Regions from separate parts of the Kitasatospora sp. NPDC094016 genome, predicted to be linked through region 2. Evidence: riboswitches for the same ligand, from Rfam matches in the RefSeq annotation. Region 2 holds a riboswitch; each other region holds the start of a gene.
What was found. A riboswitch is a leader RNA that binds a small molecule or an ion and turns the genes downstream of it on or off. The one in region 2 is predicted to bind cobalamin.
Positions count from the first base shown of each region.

Region 1: linked by a shared signal. The riboswitch ahead of ABT015_RS16215 (ribonucleoside-diphosphate reductase subunit alpha) and the one ahead of ABT015_RS14400 (ABC transporter substrate-binding protein) in region 2 are both predicted to bind cobalamin.
Region 3: linked by a shared signal. The riboswitch ahead of ABT015_RS18740 (cobalamin biosynthesis protein) and the one ahead of ABT015_RS14400 (ABC transporter substrate-binding protein) in region 2 are both predicted to bind cobalamin.
Region 4: linked by a shared signal. The riboswitch ahead of nicT (Nickel transporter NicT) and the one ahead of ABT015_RS14400 (ABC transporter substrate-binding protein) in region 2 are both predicted to bind cobalamin.

Region 1 covers NZ_JBEOUK010000014.1:148,480-152,844, forward strand. The annotation lists gene ABT015_RS16205 (glycoside hydrolase family 26 protein) at 1-153, opposite strand, end outside; gene ABT015_RS16210 (hypothetical protein) at 294-1,316, opposite strand; cobalamin riboswitch at 1,755-1,879, shown strand; gene ABT015_RS16215 (ribonucleoside-diphosphate reductase subunit alpha) at 2,072-4,365, shown strand, end outside.
Region 2 covers NZ_JBEOUK010000012.1:105,162-109,526, reverse strand. The annotation lists gene ABT015_RS14405 (FecCD family ABC transporter permease) at 1-933, opposite strand, end outside; gene ABT015_RS14400 (ABC transporter substrate-binding protein) at 930-1,874, opposite strand; cobalamin riboswitch at 1,997-2,201, opposite strand; gene tkt (transketolase) at 2,639-4,365, shown strand, end outside.
Region 3 covers NZ_JBEOUK010000018.1:47,563-51,927, reverse strand. The annotation lists gene ABT015_RS18750 (putative cobaltochelatase) at 1-645, opposite strand, end outside; gene ABT015_RS18745 (cobyric acid synthase) at 642-2,180, opposite strand; gene ABT015_RS18740 (cobalamin biosynthesis protein) at 2,177-3,145, opposite strand; cobalamin riboswitch at 3,254-3,383, opposite strand; gene ABT015_RS18735 (alpha/beta hydrolase family protein) at 3,684-4,365, shown strand, end outside.
Region 4 covers NZ_JBEOUK010000002.1:106,185-110,549, forward strand. The annotation lists gene ABT015_RS02300 (short-chain fatty acyl-CoA regulator family protein) at 1-433, shown strand, start outside; gene nicT (Nickel transporter NicT) at 538-1,647, opposite strand; cobalamin riboswitch at 1,699-1,940, opposite strand; gene ABT015_RS02310 (ArsR/SmtB family transcription factor) at 2,038-2,370, shown strand; gene ABT015_RS02315 (nitrilase-related carbon-nitrogen hydrolase) at 2,483-3,424, opposite strand; gene ABT015_RS02320 (LacI family DNA-binding transcriptional regulator) at 3,603-4,365, shown strand, end outside.

The DNA.
Region 1 (4,365 bases), on a different contig from region 2:
GCCGGGGAGGCCGACCGTCACCGGGGCGCGGGCGGGCTGTTCGCCGTCGGCCCGGCCGTCGCGCTGCAACAGCGCCACGGCGCCCGCGGCGACCACGACCCCGGCCGCGGCCAGGGCGGCGGGCTTGCCGCGCAGGGCTCTGGGCAGGGCCACGGACCGCTCCTCCGGTTGGTCGCCGGCACCGGCCCAGGCGGACACAACCGGAACACTCGTGCGAATGACTGCCCCGAGAGCCTGCCACACTCCCCCGGCCCCGGCGAGCGAACCCGCCGGGGCCGGGGTCTCACGGCGGATCAGCCGGCCGCGGCGGCCTCCGGCGCACCCGGCGCGGCCGCGGCCTTGGCGCGCTGGAGCAGCTGGCCCTTCACGTGCTCGCCGAAGCCGGCGGCCGCCGCGGTGGCGGTGGCGTCGGCGGTGTCGCCGCCCTTCGCCGAGCCCTCGACCGTGAAGTAGGCGTACCGGCCCAGGGTGTTGTGCGTGTTGGTGCAGCCCGGAGTGGCGCAGAAGGCCGGCGCGCCCGGCGCGACGGCGCCCTTGAGGTGGCCGGTGTAGCTCTTCATCGAGGTCTCGGCCTGGATCTTGTGGTCGAAGACCGCGACGCCGACGGTCACCGCGCTGTCACCGGAGACGTAGGTCGCCCGGAGCACCTTCTGGCAGCCCTGGTCACCGAGGACCTTGCCGAGCCCGCCGGTCGTCGAGTTCCCGTCCCAGCAGGGCGAGTCCAGCGAGACGAAGGTCCGGTTCCAGGTGGCGCCGTTGACCGTCACCTGGAGCGCGGAGAACAGTGCCCCCGCGTCCTGCGGCGCCGGGTCGGTGGCAGCCTCCCAGATCGGCTTAGACGGGTCGTCCGGCGCGCCGCCCGGGGTGCCGGACGGGTTCCCACCCGGGGTTGCGGCGGCACCCGGCGCGGCACTCTGGGCGGCACCCGATGCGGCGGAGGACGGCCGGTCGGAGGCCGAGGCGACCGGCCCGGCGACCGGCTTGTCGCCGCCGTCCTTCGTCAGCAGCACCGCCCCGCCCGCGATCAGGCCGCCGACCAGGACGACCCCGACCGCCACGCCGAGGGCCCGCAGCCGGCGGCGGCGCTTGCCGTCCGCCGCGTTGCGGTCCGCCAGTGCCTCCCAGTTCGGCTCGGCGCGCTGCGGCGCCTGGGGCTGCGGGTACGGCTGGGGCTGCGGGTACGGCTGCGTCTGGGGGTGCGGCTGGGGATGTGCCTGGGGATACGGCTGGGGGTTCGGCTGCCACTGCGGCGGCACCTGCTGCCCCGGCGGTCCCGGCTGCGCCACCGGCTGGGCCACCGGCTGCGCGGGCGACACCGGGGGCCCGTACGAGGCCGGCGGCGGCCCGAAGCCCCCGCTCGGCGGCAACACCGGACCGGGCACCACCGGCGGCGGCTGACCGTGCCCGCCCCCCGGCCCGGTGGGAGGCGTTCCCTGCGGACCCTGCCCGGGTGCGCCTGTTCCGTCGCTCACGCGCCCCCTCGCTTCGCTCGATGATCGCTTCGCGAAACGCGCCCCTCGGCGCTTCGCTCGCTCATGCGCCCAGATCGTAGGGCATGCCCCCGGCGACCGGTCCGCCCGGTGACCGTTCCGTATCGAAACCAGGGCGCCGGGGCCCGGAATCAGGGCCCCGGAAGCCCGGACCCGAGGCGCCCCAAGGCCACGAGCCGCCCCCTCCCGGCACCCCCGGTTATCGCTCCGACACACCGTGCCGCACTACATGTGGGGTCGCATCAGAGAGACACCACTAGATGTATGCTCAATCTTGCTGTCGACGCAGGGGAACCCGGTGCGAATCCGGGACTGCCCCGCAGCGGTGAGCGGGCGGCTCCAGCAGTCGCCCCGCGAGTCCGAGTACCTGCCGACGGTGTGCGCACCGGCCCTCCCGCAGAGGCCGCGCCAGCACGAGAACCACCTTCCGGGCCTCGCGGGCGGGCCGGGGACGCCACTGTCGCGCGACGCTTCCTGCGTACGTGCCGTGCTCCCCTGCCCCGAACGGCCCGGTACCCCCCGAGCACCACCGCCGATCGCCGCCAGGAGAGAGCGCCTTGACCACCGCTGCCTCAGCCACCCTGCCCGCCCAGGGCACCGGCCCCGCCCCCACCGACCCGACGGTCTCCGACCCCGGTGGCGCGCTCCTTCGGCTGCTCACCGACCGCAGCGTCGATCTCCCCCAGGTGGACCCCGGCCATGTCGCCGCCGCCGCGCTGCGCGGCCGCCACGCCGGCTCGGACTTCGCCGAGCTGCGCGGGCTGGCCGTGGACGCCGCCGCGTCGATGATCGCCGAGGACCCCCAGTACTCGAAGCTGGCCGCCCGGCTGCTCGCCCTGGAGATCGTCGACGAGGCGAACAGCCAGGGCTCGCGCTCCTTCGCCGCCTCGATCGCCGTCGGCCACGACGAGGGCCTGATCGGCGACACCACCGCCGCCTTCGTCGCCAAGCACGCCGCCGCCCTGGACGCGCTGATCGACGCGCACGGCGACGACCGCTTCGAGTACTTCGGCCTGCGCACCGTGCAGTCCCGCTACCTGCTGCGCCACCCGATCACCCGCAAGGTCATCGAGACCCCGCAGCACTTCCTGCTCCGCGTCGCCTGCGGCCTGGCGGTCGGCGACAGCGAGCAGTCCGTGCGCGAGGTCGCCGAGCTGTACGGCCTGATGAGCCGGCTGGAGTACCTGACCTCCTCGCCGACCCTGTTCAACTCCGGCACCCGGCACCCGCAGATGTCGAGCTGCTACCTGCTCGACTCCCCGCTGGACAACCTGGACTCGATCTACAACCGCTACGCGCAGATCGCCCGGCTGTCCAAGCACGCCGGCGGCATCGGCCTGTCCTACTCGCGCATCCGCTCGCGCGGCAGCCTGATCCGCGGCACCAACGGCAAGTCCAACGGCATCGTCCCGTTCCTGCGCACCCTCGACTCCTCGGTCGCCGCCGTCAACCAGGGCGGCCGCCGCAAGGGCGCGGCCTGCGTCTACCTGGAGACCTGGCACGCCGACATCGAGGAGTTCCTGGAGCTCCGCGACAACACCGGCGAAGAGGCGCGGCGCACCCACAACCTCAACCTGGCGCACTGGATCCCGGACGAGTTCATGCGCCGGGTCAACGCCAACGAGGACTGGTCGCTGTTCTCCCCCGCCGACGTTCCCGAGCTCGTCGACCTGTGGGGCTCCGACTTCGACGAGGCCTACCGCAAGGCCGAGCTGGCCGGCAAGGCCGTGCGCACCATCCCCGCGCAGACCCTGTACGCCCGGATGATGCGCACCCTCGCGCAGACCGGCAACGGCTGGATGACCTTCAAGGACGCCTCCAACCGCGCCGCCAACCAGACCGCGCTGCCCGGCCGCACGGTGCACTCCTCGAACCTGTGCACCGAGATCCTGGAGGTCACGGACGACTCCGAGACCGCCGTCTGCAACCTCGGCTCGGTCAACCTCGGCGCCCACGTCGCCCCCGGGGCCTCCGTCGACGACCTGCTCGGCGCCATGGACTGGGAGCGCCTCGACGCCACCGTCCGCACCGCCGTGACGTTCCTCGACCGCGTGGTGGACATCAACTTCTACCCGACCACCGAGGCCGGCACCTCCAACTCCCGCTGGCGCCCGGTCGGCCTCGGCGTGATGGGCCTCCAGGACGTCTTCTTCAAGCTGCGGATCGACTTCGACTCCGCCGAGGCCGCGCGGCTGTCCACCCTCATCGCCGAGCGCATCATGCTCACCGCGTACGAGCGCTCCGCCGACCTGGCCGAGCAGCTGGGCCGCCACGAGGCCTACGGCGAGACCCGCGCCGCCCGCGGCGAGCTGCACATCGACCACTTCCCGACGGCCGCCCCGCAGTGGGCCGACCGCTGGACCGCGCTGCGCGCCCGCATCGCCGAGACCGGCCTGCGCAACTCGCTGCTGCTGGCCATCGCGCCGACCGCGACCATCGCGTCCATCGCCGGCGTCTACGAGTGCATCGAGCCGCAGGTCTCCAACCTGTTCAAGCGCGAGACGCTGTCCGGCGAGTTCCTCCAGGTCAACCCGTACCTGGTGCGCGAGCTCAAGGAGCTCGGCGTCTGGGACCAGCAGACCCGCGACGCCCTGCGCGAGGCCAACGGCTCCGTCCAGGAGCTGGGCTGGCTGCCCGCCGAGGTCCGCTCGCTCTACCGCACCGCCTGGGAGCTGCCCCAGCGCGCGCTGATCGACCTGGCCGCGGCCCGCATGCCGTACCTCGACCAGAGCCAGTCGCTGAACCTGTTCATGGCGGCGCCGACCATCGGCAAGCTCAGCTCGATGTACTCCTACGCGTGGAAGGTCGGTCTCAAGACCACCTACTACCTGCGCTCGCGCCCGGCGACCCGGATCGCCCAGGCCGCCTCCGGCAC
Region 2 (4,365 bases):
CGCGCCCACCAGTGCCGACACGGGCAGCAGGAGGGCGTGGCGCGGGCCGCAGACGAGCCGGACGACATGCGGTACGACCAGGCCGAGGAACCCGATGACGCCGGTGTGGGCGACCAGGCACGCGGTCACCAGGGCGGCGGTGGCGACGAGGACCCAGCGGGTGCGCTCGACGTGGACGCCGAGGGAGCGGGCGGCGGTCTCGCCGAACGCGAAGGCGTCCAGGTCGCGGGCCGAGGAGGCCAGGACCGTGACACCGGCCAGCGCGACCGCGGTCAGGAAGACGGCGGTGGGCCACCGCACGCCGGCGACCGAGCCCAGCGTCCACTCCATGACACCGCGCGCCGCGTTGCGGTCCCCGAGGACCATCACCACGAACGAGGTGTAGGCCCCGCACATCTGTCCCACCGCGATGCCGGCGAGCACGGTCCGGGTGGTCGGTAGCGATCGGGTGCGGGCGCCGGCCAGTGCCAGGACGACGACGGCGGCGAGCAGGGCGCCGGCGAAGGCCGCCGTCGCGACCGCGCCGGTGCCCACGGCGCCGGACACGCCGACGCCGAGGACGATCACGGTGACCGCGCCGGCGGCGGCTCCGTCGGAGATCCCGAGCAGGAAGGGATCGGCCAGGTCGTTGCCGGTCAGCGTCTGCAGCACCGCGCCGCAGACCGCGAGGCCCGCGCCGGTGGCGGCCGCTCCCAGGACCCGGGGCAGCCGCAGCTGCCAGACGATCTGGTCGTCCAGCAGCGTGACGTTCGGGTCGCCCAGCCCGAGACGGCGCAGGACGACGTCGATCACCGTCCGGACCGGTTCGTGTTGCGAGCCCACGGCCAGGCCGAGGAGCACGGTGGCCAGGAGCAGGGCCGCACCGACGGCCAGGGCCGCCGTCGCGCGGCCCTGACCGGAGCGCCGCGCGACGGGGTGGGGCGCGGTGGTCATGAACCCGGGTGCAGTTGGCCCAGTCCCGCGGACACCTTGGCGGCGCCGTCGGCGAGCAGCACACCGGGAGTCGACTCCGAGAACGGCACCACCACGAAGGCCTTGCGCTGCACGGCGGTGAGCTTGCTCAGCACCGGGTCGTTCTCCAAGTAGTCGATCTTGGACTGGGCCGTGTCCCAGCCGGCGTCCGCGAGCACGATGGCGTCCGGGTCCGCCGCGACGACCTTCTCCCAGCTCACGTTCTGCCAGCCACCGGGCAGGTCCGCGAAGACGTTGCGGGCGCCGACGGCGTCGAGCACGAGTTGAGGTCCGCCGTGGCCGGCGCCGACGAACGGCGCCTTGGTGTCCGAGTCGAACCACAGGACCTTCAGGTCCTTGCCCGCGGCCGTCGCCGTCAACTGGGCCAGCTGCTGCTCCTGCTGCTGCCGGATCGCGGTGGCCCGCTCCGTGACACCGAAGACCTTGGCGACGTCGTTCAGTTCGCCCCACACCGCCTGCCAGGTCGTCGGCGCCACCTGGCTCTTGTCCGAGCAGCCGAACGGGGACAGGTACGACGGGATGCCCTGGCCGCGCAGTTCCTCCCGGGTGCCCGCGACCTTGTCGGTGAACGCGCTGGAGTAGGAGGCGTACAGGAAGTCGGGACGGGCCGCGAGGAGCTTCTCCTTCGTCGGGTAGTCCTTGGAGAGCACCGGGACGGAGTCGTAGGCCGCCTTCCACTTCTCCGGGACGGAGTCGTCGAGGTAGGCGGTACCGGCCATGCGGGACTGCAGGCCGAGGGCCAGGGCCACTTCGGTGGCGCCCTGGTTGAGCGTCACCAGCCGGTCGGGCGGCGCGCCGACCGTGACGGTGGTCCCGCAGTTGTCGACGCTGACCGGCGCGGCAGTTCCGGTCGTCCCGCCGGACGTGGCGGGCGCGGGGGCGCCCGTGCAGGCTCCGAGCATGCCGACGAACAGGACGGCCGCGACCGCCCGGCCGACACGTATCGGACCTGTGGGACGTACGGAACATATGGAACGGAACGGATGCGGCAGACCGCTGGGCACGTGTTCTCCAAAACCCTCGTGGAACATGTAGCGCCGTGGCCGGTCTCCTGGCTTCCGCATCGACACGCCGCGGCCGACCTTCCCGGACGGCTCTTCCAGCCCGCCCAGTGGCCCTGACCGCTGGAAAAGCCGGTCAGCGAGGGCCGCGGAACTCCGCGGCAACAGTGGCGAGGGCCGCACCGGACTCAGACCGGTTTCCCGTACACCACGGCGATGGAAAGGTATCAGGCGTGGTCAGGTCGGTGCTGGCCAGCCCGAGGGCTGATCGTCTGGACCGTTCCCGGGGTTGCGGGAGGGATCGGCCACGGGGCCCGGCCGGGGGTCTCAGGTGCGGGCGGAGACGTGGACGGTCGTCGGCGTCGAGCGGATCGAGCACGCCGTCACCGACCCTGCTCGGCGGCGGAGGCACCGTGCCGTCGAAGGGGGGCCCGCGCACGCCCTCCCGCGGACCTGCGACGGGTGGTCAGGGGTGTGTTTCCCCACTTCGGGGGCAAGCGACGAGGCGGAGCGGCTCACCGAAAGGGTGTGTCGTGCCGGACAGCGCGCCACCCCTGGGCATAGTTCGTACATCACCAGCAACCACGCGGGCGACGGCCCGGCGGTCGTGCCCGCCCAGTGCCGCAGGAACGATGGACGACAAGCCGAGACGAAGGAGCAACGGCATGGCGAACGACCAGAACGACGCTACCGCGCGGCGCGACGAATCCCTCGCGGATCCGGTGGCAGGGCGGGCAGGGTGGGACGAGGTCGACGCGCGGGCGGTGGACACCGTGCGGCTGCTGGCCGCCGACGCGGTGCAGAAGGTCGGCAACGGCCATCCGGGCACCGCGATGAGCCTGGCCCCACTGGCGTACCTGCTGTTCCAGAACGTCATGCGCCACGACCCCGGCGACGACCGGTGGCTGGGACGGGACCGCTTCGTGCTCTCCTGCGGCCACTCCAGCCTGACCCTCTACATCCAGCTCTACCTGGCCGGCTACGGCCTGGAACTCTCGGACCTGCAGGCCTACCGGACCTGGGACTCCGCCACCCCCGGGCACCCCGAACACCGGCACACCCCCGGCGTGGAGATGACCACCGGCCCGCTGGGCCAAGGCCTGGCCAGCGCGGTGGGCATGGCGATGGCCGCCCGCCGCGAACGCGGTCTCCTCGACCCGGACGCCGAAGCGGGCACCAGCCCCTTCGACCATCACGTCTACGTGATCGCCTCCGACGGAGACCTGATGGAGGGCGTCACCGGCGAGGCCGCCTCCCTGGCAGGGCACCAGGAACTCGGCGACCTCATCGTCTTCTACGACTCCAACCACATCTCCATCGAGGACGACACCGACATCTCCTTCAGCGAGGACGTCCCGGCCCGCTACGCCGCCTACGGCTGGCACGTGCAGACCGTGGACTGGACGCGCACCGGCCGCTACGTCGAGGACGTCGACGCGCTCCTGGCGGCCACCCGCGCCGCCCGGCAGGAGACCGGCCGCCCTTCGCTGATCATGCTGCGCACCGTGATCGGCTGGCCCGCCCCGACCAAGCAGGACAGCGGCAAGGCCCACGGATCCGCGCTGGGCGAGGACGAGGTCGCCGCCACCAAACGGCTGCTGGGCTTCGACCCCGAAGAGCACTTCGTCGTCGAGGAGGACGTCCTGGGCCGCACACGCGAGGCCGCCGACCGCGGTCGGCAGGTGCACGCCGAGTGGGACGAGAGGTTAGCGGCCTGGCGCACGGCGAACCCCGAGCGCGCCGTCCTGCTGGACCGACTGCGGGAGCAGCGGCTGCCCGACGGCTGGGCGGACGTCCTGCCGACCTTTCCCCCCGACGCCAAGGGCATGGCCACCCGCGCCGCCTCGGGCGAGGTCCTCACCGCGCTGGCCCCGGTCCTGCCCGAGCTGTGGGGCGGCTCCGCCGACCTGGCCGGCAGCAACAACACCACCATGGTCGGCCAGCCGTCCTTCGTCCCGACCGGCCGCCAGACAAAGAACTGGAAGGGCGGCCCCTACGGGCGCACCCTGCACTTCGGCATCCGTGAACACGCCATGGGCGCGATCCTCAACGGCATCGCCCTGCAGGGCCTGACCCGCCCCTACGGCGGCACGTTCCTGACCTTCTCCGACTACATGCGCCCCGCCGTCCGGCTGGCCGCCCTGATGCGACTGCCGGTCACGTACGTCTGGACCCACGACTCCATCGGCCTGGGCGAGGACGGCCCCACCCACCAGCCCGTCGAACACCTGGCCGCACTGCGGGCCATCCCCGGTCTGGACGTCGTGCGCCCAGCCGACGCCAACGAAACCACCGCGTGCTGGCGCACCGTCCTCGAACACGGCGACCGCCCGGCCGGACTGGTCCTCAGTCGCCAGAACCTGCCTGTCCTCGACCGCGACAGCGGCGAGTT
Region 3 (4,365 bases), on a different contig from region 2:
GACCACCTCGGCGCGCTCGGCCGGGTCCCGGGTGGCGGCGATCTCGACGGTCAGGCCGAACCGGTCGAGCAGCTGCGGACGCAGCTCGCCCTCCTCCGGGTTCATCGTGCCGACCAGCAGGAAGCGGGCGGCGTGCCGCACCGACACGCCCTCGCGCTCGACGTACGAGCGGCCCATCGCGGCGGCGTCCAGCAGCAGGTCCACGACGTGGTCCTGGAGCAGGTTCACCTCGTCGATGTAGAGCACGCCGCGGTGCGCCTTGGCGAGCAGCCCCGGCTCGTACGCCTTGACGCCCTCGGCGAGCGCCCGTTCCAGGTCGAGCGAGCCGACGATCCGGTCCTCGGCCACGCCGACCGGCAACTCGACCAGCTGGGCGGGGCGTTCGGACGCCGAGGGGCGGTCGTGCGGCCCGTCCGGGCACTGCGGGTCCGGAGCGGCCGGGTCGCAGGCGAACCGGCAGCCGTCGACGGCCGCGAGGGTCGGCAGCAGGCCGGCCAGCGCGCGTACCATGGTCGACTTCGCGGTGCCCTTCTCGCCGCGCACCAGCACGCCGCCCACGGCCGGCGAGACCGCGTTGAGCAGCAGCCCGAGCCGCAGGTCGGGCATGCCGACGATCGCGGTGAACGGATAGCGGACGTCACTCATGCATACTCCCCAGGTGCCCCGGGCGCCAGGAACGGCAGCGATCCGGCCGCCGGCACCCCGCCCTCGATCAGCTTCCACAGCGCGTCGGTGTCCGCGTGTTCCTCGATCAGGTCGCCCAGCCGGTCCAGCCGGGCCTCGCGCGCCTCGGCGAACGAGGTGTCCGGCGCCGGCACGAACGCCCGTCCCGCCAACGCGGCGACCTCGCGCAGGAGTTCACGACGGAAGCCGTCGTTCTCCAGCGCGCCGTGCCAGGTCGTGCCCCACACCGGGCCGACCCGGCAGCCGTCCAGGCCGTGCCCGTCGTCATCGGAGAAGAACGGTTCGCCCCCCTCCACGGCCACCACCCCGTGGTGGATTTCGTACCCCTCGACCCGCTGCCCGTACGCCGTGCCGACCGGCCGCGCCAGCACCTTCTCGGCGCCGAACCGCACGTGCGTCGGCAGCAGGCCCAGGCCGTCGACCGAGCCGGCCCCGGACTCCACCTCGTCCTCGATCCCGCGCGCCAGCATCTGGTAGCCGCCGCACACTCCGAGGACCGGCAGCCCGGCCGCCGCCCGCGCCTTCAGCGCCGGCTCCAGGCCGCGTTCGCGCAGCCAGGCCAGGTCGGCCACGGTGGCCCGGGTGCCGGGCAGCACCACCAGGTCGGCGTCGGCCAGTTCCTCCGGCCGGGTCACCCAGCGCACCAGCACGCCGGGCTCCTGGGCCAGCGCGTCCAGGTCGGTGAAGTTCGACAGCCGGGGGAAGCGCACCACGGCGACCCGCAGCACGTCCGCCCCGAGCGGGCCGCGGCCGTCCACCCGGTCCACCACCGTGGACAGGTCCAGCGAGTCCTCGGCGTCCAGCCACAGGCCCGGCAGCATCGGCAGGGTGCCCAGCACCGGACGGCCGGTCAGCCCGTGCAGCATCTCCAGGCCGGGCGCCAGCAGCCGCGCGTCGCCGCGGAACTTGTTGACGAACCAGCCCGCCACATGCCGCTGGTCCTCCGCCGACAGCAGTGCCAGCGTCCCGTACATCGCCGCGAAGACGCCGCCGCGGTCGATGTCCCCGACCACCACCACCGGCAGCCCGGCGGCCGTCGCCAGGCCCATGTTGGCGATGTCCCGGTCCCGCAGGTTGATCTCGGCGGGCGAGCCGGCGCCCTCACAGACCACCACCTCGTAGCGGCGGCGCAGATCCGCCAGGCACTCCAGCGACCGTTCCAGCAGGACGGGCTTGCGCTCGCGGTAGTCCAGCGCGCCCACCTCGGCGACCGGCCGGCCCAGCAGCACCACCTGGCTGCGGCCGTCCGCGCCCGGCTTCAGCAGCACCGGGTTCATCGCCGCCTCCGGTTCCACCCGGGCCGCCTGCGCCTGCATCGCCTGTGCCCGGCCGATCTCGGCGCCGTCGGCGGTGACGAAGGAGTTCAGCGACATGTTCTGCGCCTTGAACGGAGCGACCCGCACCCCCTGTCGGGCCAGCCAGCGGCAGATGCCCGCGGTCACCACGCTCTTGCCCGCGTCCGAGGTCGTCCCGGCGACCAGCAGTGCGTTGCTCATGCCCTTCCCTTCCACCGTGTCGTCAGCGAGCGCAGCGCGACGTGCCCCGCGACCGTCGTACCCAGGGCCAGCGCGCCCACCCGCCGGGAGAGCACGCAGGCCCGCTCGATGTCGTCGACCGTCACCGGCCGCAACTCCGCGCCCAGCACCGGCCGGTGCTCCACCCGCTCCCCGTACTGGAGGGTCCCGCCCAGTCGGACGCCCACCGCGCCCGCGAAGGCCGCCTCCGCCTGGCCCGCGTTCGGGCTCGGGTGCGCCGAGCCGTCCCGCCGCCAGACCCGCCAGGCCGTTTTCGGCTGCGGCGCGGCGGCCACCGTGAGCAGCGCCGTCAGCCGGGCGCCCGGCCAGCCCGCCACGTCGTCCAGCCGGGCCGAGGCCCAGCCGAACCGGGCGTACCGCGGCGAGCGGTGGCCGACCATCGCGTCCAGCGTGTTCACCGCGCGGAACGCCAGCAGCCCCGGGGTGCCCGCCAGCGCGCCCCAGACCAGCGCGTTCACCACGGCGTCCGCCGTGTTCTCGGCCACCGACTCGACCACCGCGCGGGCGATCTGAGGCCCGTCCAGCGCGCTCGGGTCCCGCCCGCACAGGTGCGGCAGCCGCTCCCGCGCGGCCGTCAGGTCGCCGGTGGCCAGTGACCGGCCGATGGTGCGCGCCTCGCGGGTCAGCGAGGTGCCGCCCAGCACCGTCCAGGTCGCGGCGGCCGCCAGCGCGGTCCGGCCCAGCGGACGCCGGCCCACCGTACGGTCCAGGGCCGCCGCGCCGGCCGCGACCGCGCCCACGCACAGCGCCGTGTACCCGGCGCCGGCCACCCGGTCGTCCTGCCACACCCGCCGCTCCAGCCGGGTCGCCGCACTGCCGAAGACGGCCACCGGGTGGCCGCGCCGGGGGTCGGCGAAGCGGGCGTCGGCGGCGAAGCCCGCGGCGGCGCCGAGCGCGAACGCGGCGGCGCGGGTCAGCGGGCGCACGGCGGGTTCGGCGGAAGGCCGCGTGGGGTCCGGCAGGGCGGGGCAGCCTGCATCGCGTGCGTGTCCTCACTCAGGGTCCGCGCCCTGGATCGACGTACCGGGGGCGAGAGTCTCCTGGCTTCCGGGTCGGACGCACCCCCGGGCCTTCCAGCGGCTTCTGACGGCCCGCCGTGGCGATGTTCCGAGCGTGCTCCCCGGTGACAGTGGCGGGACCGCGCCGGACTCGCACCGGCTTCCTCTGCATGCCTCCGTTTGGCCCCAGGATCCCATCACGCGGCCGAACCGGGAGTCAACCGAGGTCACGGAGGGGTTGGTCACACCTCGGAGCCCCGTCGCCACCTCCGATCCGCCCGCCCCGCCCGACGCCCCGCCGTGCCTGACGCCCGCCCCGCCCGACGCCCCGCCCGAGCCCCCGTCGTGCCCCGGACGGCCCAGCCCGGTGGCCGCCCGCGCGGCCCCCCGGTGAACTGGTGCCCGAACACCGTCCGCACACCGCCCGGACACCGTCCGGTCCAAGACCAGCAGAGCGGGGAGCGATATGCGTTGGGGAACCGCGGCCGTCGTGGCGGCCGCCGTCGTCGGCGCCGGGGCCGCCGTCCTGGTGATCGGCCGTCGGGCCTCCGAGCGGCTGGTCCACCCGGCGAGCGCCGCCCGGGAGTCCGGCCCCGTCCTGGTGCGGAGCCTCGCCGCGGGCCGGATCACCTTCAACCGCCGCCCCGAGAGCCTGCGCCCCGGCCGCTGGGCCGTGGAATGGGACGACCACGGCCACGCCGTCGTCGAGGAGGTCCTGCACAGCGACGAGAACGGCGTCACCCGCCGCCTCGTCCGCGCGGACCGGGGCACCCTCACCCCCGGCACCGAGGTCCACTTCACCCCCCGCGTCCACCTCGGCGACCCCACCGAGGCGCTCGGCCTCCCCTTCACCGACACCGCCGCCGACGGCGAACTCGGCGCCCTCCCCGCCTGGCGCCTCGACGGCAAACGCGGCACCTGGGTGATCCTCGTCCACGGCCCCGGCGCCGACCGGCAGCAGACCCTCCCGGTCCTCCCCGTCCTCGACCGCCTCGCCCTGCCGGCCCTCGTCGTCACCTACCGGGGCGACCAGGGCGCCCCGGCCTCGCCGGACGGGCTCGGCCACTTCGGCGAGACCGAGTGGCGCGACGTCGAGTCGGCGGTCCGGCTCGCCCTCGACAGCGGCGCCGGCCGGGTCATCCTGTACG
Region 4 (4,365 bases), on a different contig from region 2:
CGTCTCCAAGCGCCAGTCCGCGACCGACTTCCACTTCTCCCGCACCGGCGGCACCTGCCCGCTGTGGAACGTCTACGAGTCCTTCGCCGCCCCCGGCCGGGTCCACGTCCAGGTCGCCGCCATGCCCGACGGCCGGCGCTACCTCTGGACCGCCCGCGCCGTCACCCGCTCACCCGGCGGCTGGGGCCGCCCCGGCAAGACCTTCGCCATCGGCCTCGGCTGCGAACTCCGCCACGCCGCACGGCTCGTGTACTCGGCGGGACTGGACCTCGGCGACGTGGCGGCCGCCACCCCGATCGGGCTCGGCTGCAAGGTGTGCGAACGCCCGGCGTGCCCCCAGCGCGCCGCGCCCGCCATCGGCCGGCCGCTGGCGCTCGACGAGCACACCAGCACCTTCGTCCCGTACCCGGCACTACCCGACCCCCGGCGCTGAAGGCCGGGGGCGCAACTCCACTGCCGCGACCGTCTGCGGGCAGACCGCCGGGGGTGTCGACGATCGTCGACACCCCCGGGAACCGCCGGAACCGGGCGGGCGGGTCAGCCGGTCTTCTCGACGCGGGTGGCCCAGCGCTGCTCGACGTTGCTGAAGCGCCAGTAGGCGAGTGCGCAGGCCCAGACGACGACGAACATGCCGACGAGGATGTAGCCGACGTTGTCGAGGCTGATGTCGGCGATCCAGCCGGTGACCGGGTCGGTGAGGTCGAGCTTCTCGTGCAGCACGCCGACCAGTTCGATGGTGCCGATGACGAAGGCGACGGCGATGGACAGGCCGGTGATGGTGAGGTTGTAGTAGACCTTGCGGACCGGGTTGGAGAACGCCCAGTGGTAGGCGAAGTTCATGAAGGTGCCGTCGAGGGTGTCGAACAGACTCATGCCGCAGGCGAAGAGCAACGGCAGGCAGATGATGGCGTACCAGGGCAGACCGGAGGCGGCGCCGGAGCCGGCCATCACCATCAGGGCGACCTCGGTGGCGGTGTCGAAGCCGAGGCCGAAGAGCACGCCGACCGGGTACATCTGGCCGGGGCGGCGGATGGACTTGGTGAGCCTGCCGAGGATGCGGTTCATGAAGCCGCGCTCGTCGAGGTGCTTCTCCAACTGCTTCTCGTCGAACTGGCCGGCCCGCATGGCCTTGTAGACCTTGTAGATGCCGGCCAGGGCGATCAGGTTGAGCGCGGCGATGAGGTAGAGGAAGGTGCCGGAGACGCTGGTGCCGATGACGCCGAGCCACTGGTGGGCGGTGGACTTGTCATCGACCAGGGTGCCGGCGATCTGGGCGCCGCCGGCGACCAGGGCGGCCATCGCCATGACGATGCTGGAGTGGCCGAGGGCGAACCAGAAGCCGACCGAGACCGGGCGCTGGCCGTCGGCCATCAGCTTGCGGGTGGTGTTGTCGATGGCGGCGATGTGGTCGGCGTCGAAGGCGTGCCGCATGCCGAGGGTGTAGGCGGTGATGCCGAGGCCGACGCCGAAGGCCTGGTTGCCGATCGTGTAGTGGTTGGGCGCGACGAGCAGGAACAGCATGCCGAAGGCGACCACGTGCATGGCGAGGATGACGCCGAGCAGGCTGGCGGTGCGGACGGTGTCCTGGCGCCGCCAGCGCGGGGGCAGGGGCAGGGCGGATGACGGGGTGTCGTCGGTGAGGGTCATGACGGGCGGCCTCTCCAGCTCCTCGATGGGGGCACCCCCGGTGAGGTCGGGGGAGTCGTGCGCGCCGTGGCCGGTCTCCTGACTGGGGGATGGACAGTTCTGCCCGCGTCCGGGCAGGGCTGAGCGCACCCCGCGGCTCGTCTTCCCGTGCGCCGTACGGCACCGGTGACTGCCCGCAGTGGCTGCGGGCGCGCCGGGGGCACTTCCCGTTCACAGTGGCGAGGGCCGCGCCGGATTGGGCCCCTGAGGAGCTGTCACCGAACTTCCCGAACACCACGGCGGGGAACACCGTAGGGGCTCGGACAGCCAGTCGACAAGGCTGCGCAGTTGCGCATATGTTGCAATAACGCAAAGTGCTGACAAAGCCGTGACGAGGGGGAAGGGCAGCACATGCCCGAGGCAATCGATGCCCGAGCGGTCCAGGCGGCCGCCGCTGCGGTGGCCGACCGTGACCGGCTGCGCTCCGCGGCCGAGCGGTTCGCGCTGCTGGCCGAGCCCGGCAGACTGGCCCTGCTGGCGGCGATGCACGCTGCCGGACCGATCCCGGTCTCCGACCTCGCCGGCGCCTGCGGCATCAGCCCGACCGCCGTCTCCCAGACCCTCCGCATCCTGAGGGCCTCCGGCGTGGTCTCGGCCGAGCGGGACGGGCGGGTGGTCCGGTACCGGCTCCGTGACCCGGGCATCGCCCGTCTCCTCGACGAGACCCTGCCGAGGCGCGCCTGAGCGCGAGCGCCCGCTGAGCGTGCTGTCCCGGTGAGGTCCGGTCGCCTGGTCGGTGGTGCCGAAGGGCCTCCCCGTCCCCCGGCCGGAACCGGGCCGGGGAGGCCGGGGGGCGTCAGCGCTGGGCGGTCAGGGGCGCGTAGGCGTCGGGGCGGCGGGTGGTGTTGAAGGGGAAGAGTTCGAGCCAGTCGTGGCGCTGGTCGAGGTCGAGGTCGGCGACCAGGACGGCGGCCTCGTCGCGCGGTGCCCGGGCGAGCACGCGGCCGTACGGGTCGACGATGAACGAGCTGCCGTAGAAGGTGAGTTCGCCCTCGGTGCCGATGCGGTTGGGGACGACCATGAAGGTGGCGTTGGCGATGGCGTTGCCGGTGATGACCTGCTGCCACAGCGGCTGGGTGTCGAAGCCGGGGTGGCCCGGCTCGGAGCCGATGGCGGTCGGGTAGACGAGCACGTCGGCGCCGGCGAGGGAGTAGGCGCGGGCGAGCTCGGGGAACCACTGGTCCCAGCAGGTCGGCAGGCCGACGGCGGCGTCGCCCACCTCGGCGAGGGGGAAGGCGTCCTCGCCGGCCGGGCCCTGGCGGAACCAGGTGTCCTCGTAGTAGCCCTCGGTCACGGGGATGTGCAGCTTGCGGGTGCGCTGCACCAGGGTGCCGTCGGGGGCGACGAGGATCGCGGTGTTGTAGCCGAGGCCGTCGGGGCCGTCCGGTCCGTCGGCCTTCTCGAAGAGCGAGGCGTGTACGTGGATGCCGTGCTCGCGGGCGGCGGCCGCGGCGAACGCGAAGGTCGGGCCGGTGCGCAGGTCCTCGGGCTCGACGGCCTGCGGGTGGTCGGACTGGCGCAGCACGGCGAAGTACGGGGAGAGCGTGAGCTCCTGGAGGGCGACGAGGGCGGCGCCCTGCTCGGCGGCGAGGCGGATTCCCTCCAGCAGGCCGGCCCGGTGCTGCTCGGGGTCCGCGTGCCAGCGCTGCTGGACGAGGGCGACCCGCAGGGCGGCGCGCCGGGGCGCGCGGGTGCGGGCCGGGGACGCGGGCGGGTTCAGGGCGGTGATCAGGCGCATGGCGGGTCCTCGGGTCATCTCGGGTCATGGTGCCGGAGCAGCGGCCGAAGCCGTGCCGGAACGTTCCGGCACGGGTGACCCTAAGCTGTGCCGGAACGTTCCGGCAAGGGGGTGCGAGGAGCATCGCAGGCGCCCGGACCACGGGTGGCCGCCGGTACTGCGTCTAGACTTCCGGGCTGTGACCAGCCGATCCGTGACCCTGTTCGACGTGGCCCGGGCGGCCGGGGTGTCCAAGAGCACCGCCTCCGACGCCCTCCTCGGATCCGGCCGGGTGGCCGAGGCGACGCGCGAACGCGTCCAGGCCGCGGCCCGAGAGCTCGGCTACCGGCCGAACTCGGCGGCGCGCAGCCTGCGCCGCTCCAGCACCGGGGCGGTGGGCCTGTACCTGCCGCGCACGGCGACCCGCCTCGACTACTACATGAAGCTGGCGTTCGGCGCCGTCGAGCGGGCCCGCGAGGACGGCCTCGACGTGGTGCTGCTGGCCCCGGGGAAGGCGGCGGAGGGCGGGCTGGCCGCCCGGGTCGACGGGCTGATGGTCATCGACCCGGAGGTCGACGACCCGGCCGTGCCCGGCCTGCTGGCCGCCGGCGTACCCGTGGTCACCGGGGAGCGCTACCTCGGCGGCGGGGCCGCGCCCAGCGGATCGGTGGTGTGCGACAACGCCACCTCGCTCGCCGCCCTGCTGGACCACCTCGCGCAGCGCGGCGCACACCGCCCGGCACTGCTGGCCCCCGGCCCGGGATCCGACTGGGCGGCCGCCCTGCGGGCCGCCGCCGCCGACTGGACCGGGCGCCACGGCGTCGAGGTCGCCGTGCGAACCGTCCCGTTCGCGGCCACGCCGACCGAGGCCGAGGCCGCCACCACCGACCTGCTCGCCGGCACCCCGGGCCTGGACGCCGTGGTCTGCGCCCCCGACGGCGCGGTGCCCGGCGTGCTGGCAG